2 regions of the Peribacillus sp. FSL P2-0133 genome follow, and region 1 is predicted to be linked to the other one. Evidence: a T-box and tRNA genes for the amino acid it is inferred to sense, from the RefSeq annotation. Region 1 holds a T-box; the other holds one or more tRNA genes.
What was found. A T-box is a leader RNA that pairs with one kind of tRNA and senses whether it is charged. The one in region 1 lies ahead of glyQ (glycine--tRNA ligase subunit alpha), so its partner is inferred to be a tRNA-Gly.
Positions count from the first base shown of each region.

Region 2: it encodes a tRNA-Gly, which carries the amino acid that the T-box ahead of glyQ (glycine--tRNA ligase subunit alpha) is inferred to sense. The anticodon was not compared.

Region 1 is NZ_CP150254.1:3,943,968-3,949,347, forward strand. Features, by position in the region: gene glyS (glycine--tRNA ligase subunit beta) at 1-1,531, opposite strand, end outside; gene glyQ (glycine--tRNA ligase subunit alpha) at 1,518-2,414, opposite strand; T-box leader at 2,514-2,690, opposite strand; gene recO (DNA repair protein RecO) at 2,749-3,501, opposite strand; gene MKY17_RS18970 (YqzL family protein) at 3,535-3,678, opposite strand; gene era (GTPase Era) at 3,778-4,707, opposite strand; gene MKY17_RS18980 (cytidine deaminase) at 4,700-5,098, opposite strand; gene MKY17_RS18985 (diacylglycerol kinase family protein) at 5,138-5,380, opposite strand, start outside.
Region 2 is NZ_CP150254.1:916,672-922,051, forward strand. Features, by position in the region: gene MKY17_RS04400 (FUSC family protein) at 1-1,564, shown strand, start outside; gene MKY17_RS04405 (YbjN domain-containing protein) at 1,713-2,126, shown strand; tRNA gene MKY17_RS04410 (tRNA-Gly) at 2,312-2,385, shown strand; gene MKY17_RS04415 (phenylalanine--tRNA ligase beta subunit-related protein) at 2,824-3,492, opposite strand; gene queG (tRNA epoxyqueuosine(34) reductase QueG) at 3,597-4,736, shown strand; gene MKY17_RS04425 (DUF421 domain-containing protein) at 5,214-5,380, opposite strand, start outside.

The DNA of each region.
Region 1 (5,380 bases):
CCAGGCCTTTAAGGCCTAATACAATAAGCTCCTCTAAAGAAATATTCCATTTCTTCTCAGCTAAGATTTGGACGACCCCGCTCGCCTGCCTTCTTAATGCGTAAGGATCCTGGGAACCTGTCGGAATGACACCAATAGCGAAGAATGAAGACAAAGTATCAATTTTTTCAGCTAAACTCACAACTGCTCCAATGACTGAAGGCGGTACATTGTCATCCGCATGTCTTGGCATATAATGTTCATTGATAGCCGCGGCCACTTCTTTGGCTTCCCCTTTTAAGAGAGCATATTTTTCACCCATATACCCTTGCAATTCAGGGAATTCATAAACCATATGACTCACCAAATCGAACTTGGCAATTGCCGCTGTACGAAGCGCCATTTCTTTTTCCGCTTTTAAATTCAAAGCATCCGCAAGGGCACCGGTCACTGCTGTTACCCGGGCAGTTTTCTCGGCTAATGTACCAATTTCTTCATGATAAACGATGCTGTCAAGCTTTTTCAAAGCATCTGAAATCTCTTTTTTCTGATCTTCTTGATAGAAGAATGCTGCATCCGATAAGCGGGCACGCAATACTTTTTCATTACCTTTAGAAACCTTATCCAAATGGCGGTCATCGCCGTTACGCACGGTTACAAAGTAAGCAAGCAGTTTCCCGTCCTTATCTTTAACAGGGAAATAACGTTGGTGTTCCTTCATTGATGTGATAAGTACCTCAGCAGGAAGCTCAAGGAATTCTTCTTCAAAATGTCCAAATAACACCGTTGGATACTCTACCAAATTATTGACTTCTTCAAGCAGATCTTCATCGACCGGGATGATCCAGCCTTTCTCCTGCTCAAGCTCTTTAATCTGATCCAATATAACTTGTCGGCGTTTATCTGGATCCGCCATTACAAATTGTTCTTTTAGCGTATCTTCATACCGTTCCGGCTGCTCGATGATTGCGCTATCGCCCAAGAAACGGTGACCTTTTGTTTCACGGCCCGTTTCCACGTCAGCAATGCTAAATGGAACTGTGTCATTGCCGAATAAGGCAATCAGCCATTTAATCGGACGGACGAAGCGGAGCTCCTGATTGGCCCAGCGCATATTTTTCGGGAACGTCATGCCACTGATGATTTCCTTCAGCTCAGATAAAAGCTGAGCAGTCTGCTGTCCTTTTATGAATTTATTCACATGGGCGTATTCCACACCCTTGAGTTCTTTAAAATAAATGTCCTCTGAAGTCATGCCTTGACCCCTGACGAATCCCAATGCGGCTTTAGACCAGTTGCCTTCACTGTCCAAAGCGATTTTCTTGGCCGGACCTTTTGCTTCTTCTTCGATATCCTTTTGGGATTCTTCCACGTCTTTCACCAATACGGCTAAACGTCTTGGTGTTGAAAAAGCTTCAACCGTTCCGAATTCAATCGCTTTTTCCGTTAGCCATTGCTGTACTTTATCTGACAACTGTTTCATTGATGCTGTCACAAAACGGGCAGGCAGCTCTTCCAATCCAATCTCCAATAACAAATCACGCTTGCTCATTTGTATTCTCCCCTTTCACTTTCAGGATCGGGAAGCCTAATTTTTCCCGCTCTTCATAGAAGGTTTTGGCAACCTTACGCGCTAAGTTACGGCACCGGGCAATATAACCCGTTCTTTCCGTCACCGAGATGGCACCTTTGGCATCCAAAAGGTTAAATGTATGTGAACATTTCAAAACATAGTCATATGCAGGATGCACAAGTCCTTCTTCCATTTGGCGATGCGCTTCCTTTTCATACATCGTGAAAAGCTGAAACAGCATATCAAGGTCGGAGGTTTCGAACGTATATTTCGAATGTTCGTATTCCGGCTGACCAAATATATCCCGAACTGTGAATCCATCTGTCCATTCTAGGTCAAATACGTTTTCCTTATCTTGAATGTAAGAGGCGAGACGTTCGATCCCGTACGTAATTTCCACGGAAACCGGCTTACACTCAAGGCCGCCCACTTGTTGGAAATATGTAAATTGAGTGATTTCCATTCCATCAAGCCATACTTCCCAACCTAGACCAGCACACCCTAGTGATGGATTTTCCCAGTTGTCCTCCACAAAGCGAATATCATGCTCAAGCGGATTTATCCCTAAAGCACGCAATGAATCCAAATATAACTCTTGGATATTGTCAGGTGACGGCTTCATGATCACTTGGAACTGATGATGCTGATACAGTCGATTAGGGTTCTCTCCATAACGGCCGTCAGCAGGACGGCGGGAAGGCTCTACGTAAGCAACGCTCCAAGGCTCCGGTCCAATGGCTCTCAGGAACGTGTATGGGCTCATCGTTCCTGCCCCTTTCTCTACATCATAAGCATTCATCAATATGCAGCCTTGTTCAGACCAATGCTTTTGTAACGTTAAAATCATATTTTGAATATTCATCGTACACCTCCAGGTTATTTAAAACGGCTCTTTTTAAAATTAAGGATCGGAAACCATTACATTTTGGCAAACAAAAAACTCCCGTCCCTATGCGAAATGCATAGGGACGAGAGTATACCCGCGGTTCCACCCTAATTGCCGTTTATAAAACGGCCTCTTTTCAAAGCTACATGCTCCGGAAACGCCCTTCCCTGTAAATCCATATCCCGGCTTCCACCGTCCCGGGTTCGCTTTTTATGGAGAATGACAGATACTCTTTTCCATCAACGCAATCTTCTTATTTTAATGATTAGAATTTTATACAAACTAGCATGGAATGTCAATAGGTCAGATCCTAAAACATATCTTTCATCGTATCAATCTGTTTCAGGAACTTTTTTGATTTCAAATGCAGACCGGAATATTCCTCATAATATGCATCGATGATCTTCCGAAGTTCTTTTTTCGTTTCAGGCTTAACGGAAATGTTTCCGAGCCTTGATAAATCGAAATAATAAAAGATTCGAAGCAATTTGACGGCTGAAGGTGAAATTTTATAATGATAAGGGTCTTTCCCCAGACAGCGGTGACAGATAAAGCCCGCTTCCCGAAGCGAGAAGGAGAATTCCCCTTCCGTTTCACCACATACAGCACACTGATTCAGCACTGGGTTAATCCCATTGACGGGCAGCATCTTCATTTCAAAAATGAATTTCAAAACCTCTGCGTCATATTCCTCGTTTATGTAATGCAATGTTTGCGAAAGCAATTCATACAAATATGGATTCGGTTTCTTATCCTCGACGCTTTTATCAAGCAATTCAACAATATATGAAGCATAAGCAGTGGCAAAAAGATCCTCCCTTATGAAACGGAGTGAATCGACCATTTCGCCTTGCTGAAGACTACCGAGTCCGGTTGATGTGGTTACAAGAAAATACCCGGAGCAAAAAAGCTGTGTGACGGCAGAAAGCCTGCTGTTAGGTTTACTGGCTCCTCTAGCCATAACGCCAATTTTTCCCAACTCACGGGTATATATAGTAATGATTTTGTTATTTTCTCCATATGCAGTTCGCCTTATGACAATGCCCTCACATTTTTGGAGCATACCAAGACACCACCCATGCTCGCCAAGACTAACCTATGAAACAGGAAAATCAAATTCTGCTAGCTCATCATTCAATACCAAGTGTCTTTCCTGTCTCTCGACTTCTATCTCCTTAAACAGCAAATAGGTGTCCACATTACCTGTTTCAGTAAATAACTCCCAGGTAAAATCCAACATATAAAGCCCACCTTTCATTTTTAACTAGCAATATGAATATCCGACCATATGGTTAGCTTGACCGTTTTCCGAACTTTCATGACGCGTAAATTTTGTTAATTAATACTCGCTCTCATTGAAGCCATAATCGCGGAGCTGGCTTGCTTTGTTCCGCCAATCCTTCTGTACCTTCACCCATAGTTCCAAGAAAACTTTCGAGCCCAATAAGTTTTCGATATCCACTCTGGCACGGCTACCGACTTCTTTAAGCATTTTCCCTTGCTTTCCGATGACAATCCCTTTTTGTGAATCACGTTCGACAACGATCGTCGCCATGACATTAATGGTGTCACTGTTGTCCATTTTTTTAATTGAATCGATGACAACAGCCACTGAATGCGGAATTTCTTCACGTGTCAGGTGCAGTACCTTCTCACGGACCAATTCGGAAATGATAAAACGTTCCGGGTGGTCGGTCACTTGGTCAGCTGGATAAAACTGAGGACCTTCTGGCAGATGTTCCTTGATTTGTTCAAGCAGTGTATCAACATTATTTCCTTCAAGTGCAGAAATCGGAACGACCGCCGCAAAAGGGTAAAGCTGTTGGTATTTTTCAATGATCGGAAGTAAATCATCTGGATGCATTGCATCGATTTTGTTTACAACCAGGAAAACAGGCGTTTTTACGGATTGAAGTTTTTCGATGATAAACTCGTCACCGCGTCCGTATCCTTCAGTCGCATTGATCATGAAGAGAATCAAATCGACTTCCTTCAATGTATTCGTTGCCACTTTCATCATGAAGTCACCAAGCTTATGCTTTGGTTTATGAATGCCGGGTGTATCGATGAAAATCATTTGTGAATCGTTTTGCGTAAGTACACCCTGGACTTTATTTCTTGTAGTTTGCGGTTTATCGCTCATAATGGCGATCTTTTGACCGATGACCCGATTCAGAAATGTACTCTTTCCAACATTAGGTCGTCCAATAATCGAAATGAAACCTGATTTGTAACCTTTTACTTGTGTATCATCAAATAGTTTATCCATTTAAATCCTCCGGTGAAAAAGCTCCTGGAAGCAATTCCTGTACTGTTAGTTCTTTTATATCCCCATGTAAGTTGGTCAAAACGACCGGCATATCCTTTTCACACAGTTCCGAAATAACCTGCCTGCATGCCCCGCATGGGGAAACGGGACCATCGGTATCTGCCACGACTGCAAGTTTAGTGAATTTTTTATCGTTATGGGCATAAGCACTGAATAAAGCTGTCCTTTCGGCGCAGTTACACATGCTATATGCAGCATTTTCTATATTACAACCATGATAGACCTTTCCATCAGCGGTTAAAAGGGCTGCCCCCACCTTAAATTTGGAGTAAGGCACATATGCTTTATCCCTTGCTTTTTTAGCTTCCTCAATCAATTCTTTTGTATTCAATTCACATCTTCCTTTCAAATTGAGTACCATTTCGGCAACCTACAGGCCAAACTTAGGCAAAAAGATAATCAATCCAACTATTATAGAAAATATAGCATATATGAATACAGCTCCGGCTGCAATATCTTTTGCCTGCTTGGCTAGCGGATGGATTTGATCCGTTACCAGGTCCACTACCCTTTCAATCGCTGAATTAACGAGCTCCAACGTAATCGTACCGGCTATGGCCGCTAAAATGAAAAGCCACTCCATCCCATTCAATGAGAAGTACCAGCCAAAGAA
Region 2 (5,380 bases), 2.8 Mb from region 1:
TACCGGTCCTTCGGCGGTTTTCTTTGTCTTGAGTTTTGCGCTAGCGACAGGTATGCCCATTGATCAGACGCTTGCGCCGTTGCGTGGAGGTCTTGTTTTATTGGGTGGGGCACTGTCTTGGATAATTTGTATGTTAGGCTGGTTTTTCAATCCTCATGGACCAGAAAAGCTTGCGGTGGAAAAGGTGTACAGAGAATTGGGTGCATTCTTTGATTCGCTAGGCACCGGGAGATTCAATGCAGCAAGACAAAGAACGGTATTGGCGATGAAACAAGCCGAAGATACATTGTTAGCCGGGTTTTCAAACAGGCGAAGCTCAGACATGTTAAAGCGGTTGTTTCTATTGAATGACCAGGCGAATGTCATTTTCCTGGAAGCATTGGAACTATCCTTGCACAAAAAGGTTGTGCTACCGCCAGAATTAGGACAATCGGTACGTGCCTTGGCCGACTCCATTGCATCTAAAATTAAAAATGAATCAAAGATTCTTCAGCCGGACCAAATGGAACTAGAGGTTGAAAAGCTATTCGTTGAAATTTACAATGCAGATGCCATCATGAATGAACCGGTTAGTAAAATCCACCTAGAAGCTTCAATCTCAAAGCCTTCTTTAAAAACGATTTTTCTTGGGGCGTTCGATAAGAACTCGATTGTCTTTCTCTCTTCCATTCGATATGGAACAATCCTTACCATTGCCGCCATCATCGCCTATTCCGCTGATTTTAACCGTTCGTACTGGATTCCCTTATCCTGTGCAGCCGTTATGTCAGGTGCGACCATCGTTGCCACATTTCATCGTGCGGTACAAAGGACCTTCGGGACAATCATCGGACTCCTATTAGCAAGCTTAATTCTTGCATCCGTTCATAACGAGTTCATTATCGTTCTGATCATTTTGTGTTTGACAATCATTACAGAGCTTTTCATCGTACGGAATTATGGATTGGCGGCGATGTTTTTTACCCCTTCAGCTTTAATCATGGCGGAATATTCAACTCAAAGCTATGATTTTAGTTTTTTTGCGACCGTAAGAATAACAGATATCGTCGTTGGGAGCATGATAGGTCTTCTTGGATCGCTGTTAATCGGCAGTCAATCGGCCTCAAGCCTTCTCAATCATTTGATGGCCAAAACAATTCGAAGCCAGGGGCAATTTCTGTTGGTGGCGTTCTCTGGACATGATAATGAACTTGCAATCGATGAAAGCAGTGAAAGGAACAAAATGCAAACCAATATGGTGAATCTATTAACGGTCTACAATGCTGCTCTTGGTGAGATATTCAAAAACAAGGCTAGACTGGAATCTCTTTGGCCCGTAATATTTTCAATAGAACAGTTGGGATATTATTTAAATGCAAGCTTGAAATTCTCTGATCGGTCGGTACTTTCAGAGCGTGAACTTGCTCAATTACTGTATGTTTTTGAAACAATGGCAATCGCTGCAGATAAGGGGCGGTCACTTACTAATAAAGAGGTTCCGGAAATTGAAGGGTACTCAAAAATCCGCCACGAAATTTTGGATCTTCAAAAAGCACTTCGGTTTAGCGGTGAAGCAACGAGCTAATCAATCTAGCGATTCTAATAAGGGAGTTCTTATTAGAATCTCATTCGCCCCACTGTTAATAGGATGAAATTGGCAGGATTATAGAAAAGTCTGTAAAAATGCCTGTTTTCATTATAAAATGTACTTACAAACAGAAAGGTGATGAACCATGTCAAACGTTGCTAAATTTCGTGATTTTTTAACTAGTGAGAAAATCTATATGAATGAGTTGAATGAAGATGGCACCACCTTTTTTAGAGCTGAGCAAAAGTTAAAGGACGGGTGGAAGGTCCTTTTAGTATTTGCTTTCAATCAAGATGAAAATGTGGCGGACTTATTTTGCTTTAATGTCGCCGAGTTGAAGAATCCTGAAAAGAAACAGGATGTACATACACTGCTGAATGAATATAATGCTAATTTTAGGTATTCCAAGCTGTATGAAGAAAATGGGACCATTTCCATTCGGTATTCATACTCCATTGAGGGGGACATCGTACCGGATCTGGCGTTCAGGAAGTTAATCATGCTGCTTGAAACGGCACAGCAGGTTTATCCGCGGTTAATGGAAGTCATTTGGTCTTAAATCATCATATAGGATGAAAAAGTTCTCTGAATCAGGGGACTTTTAACATCTTTACTAGAGTGAATGAATATATTAACGTTACAATACATTAATTATTAAATTTTTTTAAAAGAACTATTGCATTTTTTCACATTAAACTATATAATTAATTTTGTTAGTGATTCGACAAAGTTCTACAAGGATATGCGGGTGTAGTTTAGTGGTAAAACCTCAGCCTTCCAAGCTGATGATGAGGGTTCGATTCCCTTCACCCGCTCCAATACATACTCATAACGTAGGGTTTCGTTACCTGGAGAACGAAGCTTTGCGTTTAAATATTATTACAAGAATTCTACTGTTTACAGTGGGATTTTTTTATTGTCCCAATTAACTACATTCTTTGGAAGCGGTAATACCGGATGTCATACCGTAACGAAAATCGTAGTTTTCTATTTATTGAAGATCCTTCATCTGGGAGAGTGGGGATTTCGATGCAGCACAAACTTGTTCAATGAGATTAACTACGTTAGTAGAATCAGTTTGAATAAGTTTGTGCTTTTATTGTCCAAACTGAAAAAGTTGTGTAATTAGGTATGACCGAACGGTTGAATAAAAGGATATTCGCGCACTGGTTTTATTAATTATCCATATAAGTTAGGGAAAATCATGAAAAGAACCCTTCCGATTGTGGAAAGGGCTTATTTCTATTCAATTTTAATTATCCTTCTACAATCGAGTAAGTCCCTACACCACCGTGGATTTCAAGGAACATGTCCATCAAGGATTTCGTTAGCTGATTTGCTTCGGTGATTGGAGTATTGGGTTGTAAATATATGATTTGGATGGCCTTTTTCGTTCCTTCGGTGACTTTCGTGCGTTCTGAATCAACGTAAGGACTTCCGAATGCGCCATAATGGTCGGCTGATGTAATCATATTTTCCATGGAATTCATGCGGCCGTTCAAACCATCATAACCATCTGACCCTTCGCCAATCTTTATCGAGATGTCTCCTGATAATTTGTCCGCATCATAAATGCCGATCGGAACTTCATATAACAGTGAGAAGAAGTTATTCAAATCGATGGCTGAATGGATGGGTGCCAAGTAATTCTGTTTTTTTACGCGGCGGTAAAGGGCTTCCACGGAGGGGCGATACCGTGACGGGTTTGTTCCTGTAGCCTTGAAAATCTCCCGCCACGCTTTAATGCCGGAAAAGTCGGTCAATTCCTTTTCTTCAAGGTCGAAGAAAAGTGCTTCCTGAAATAGTTGAAGTCTTCCTTTCACCATTTGCGGGGAGGGACCTACTTCGATGTTTTCATATGTAATGATCCCAACTTTGAATTCAGGGATTTTACTGCTTAGATTAGCTGATATGGTAATTTCCAACCGTTTCACCTCCAAAAATGATTGCAATTAGTTTATCATAGATAGCAATGGTTTGAAATGGATTCAAGCTTCAATGGGAATACTGAATGAAGTAGGTGATTAATATGGATATGAACTCATTCAAGCAAGAAGTGATTTTATATAGTAAGAAAATCGGCATTGATAAAATCGGCTTTACATCGGCCACGGCTTTTACCGAATTGAAAGGTCGGCTGATACGCCAACAGGAGCTGGATTATCAGTCAGGGTTTGAAGAAACCGATATAGAAAAGAGGGTAAGGCCTGAATTGATATTCGATAAACCGCAATCCATCATTTCGATTGCGCTTGCTTATCCTTCGAAATTGAAGGATGCTCCGCAAAGTACAAAAAGTGAGCGACGCGGGATCTTTTGCAGGGCTTCTTGGGGAACGGATTATCATACCGTTCTTCGAAATAGATTGCAGTTACTTGAGAATTTCATTAAAGATAAAGTGCCAGGGGCATTGACGAAATCCATGGTTGATACGGGTGAATTATCAGATAGGGCAGTGGCTGAGCGTGCGGGAATTGGCTGGAGTGGAAAAAACAGTATGATCATCACTCCGGAATTCGGGTCTTATGTATATTTGGGGGACATGATTACCAACCTGCCATTTGAACCTGATCAACCGATGGAAGATCAATGCGGGACATGCAATAAATGTGTCGATGTTTGTCCGACTGGTGCGCTCGTTCAGGGCGGGCAGCTAAATTCCAAGCGTTGCATTGCATTCTTAACGCAGACAAAAGGTTTCCTTCCGGATGAGTTCAGGACGAAAATAGGCAATCGTTTGTATGGGTGTGATACATGCCAGACAGTTTGTCCGAAAAACAAAGGAATGGATTTTCATTTCCATGAAGAGATGGAACCCGACCCAGAGCTGGCGAAACCGCTGTTGAAACCACTGCTTACGATTTCAAACCGGGACTTTAAAGAGAAATACGGCCATGTATCTGGCTCTTGGCGTGGTAAAAAGCCAATCCAACGAAATTCGATTTTAGCATTGGCCCACTTCAAAGATGAAACGGCATTGCCCCAATTGATACAGGTCATGAAGGAAGATCCAAGGCCCGTAATCCGGGGAACGGCGGCTTGGGCAGTAGGGAAAATTGGCCGGGAGCAGGCCGTTTCCATTCTGGAAGAAGCAAGAATGAAGGAAACGGATGAAGAGGTACTAGCGGAAATTGAGAAAGGACTGCAGTTTACCTTGGAAACAAAATGATATTTAAGATGTAGAGGCTGTCCCAAAAGTCGTAAATGACTTTTGGGACAGCTTCTTTCTCTTTTTTCTAGTTATGGACATTACCACTAAAGTTAACCGGATAGCTCCCAATTTATAACCACTAAGTAGTAGTCTTTTGTAGTAAATACATTATTGAACAGAAGATAAAACCAGTATCGATTATCAGCAGAACTTACATCTCCGTAATAAGATTGTTGTTATACGGGTATATTTGTTACGGCATCTACCAATTCATACTTAAGGTGAGCTGCAGCACCACTTCTTTCGGACACTTGCCATTCTGAATAGCTAGTTGCTACGCTATTCCTTATGGTGGAAATTATTTGTTTATATATAAATATATATACCTGCGGGTACCTAAAAAGAGAGATTATTGGGCTGTTAATAATCAGCAAATCGTTAGCTCTAGAAGCATGACTGTCCAAATTTAAATGACTTGAGTTCCCCCTTTTCCTCTTAACGTGGAGGAGACTGGTTATCTTGTCTTTTATCTATATACAAAGTGCCATCACTTTGTATTTCAGCATAAAATACATCTTGTAGGCATAGACCAAACTGCTGTAATTGCGTTTCCAACCAGCTTTGGTTTAAACTCAGTTTACTTAAATTATGAGGAACGATTT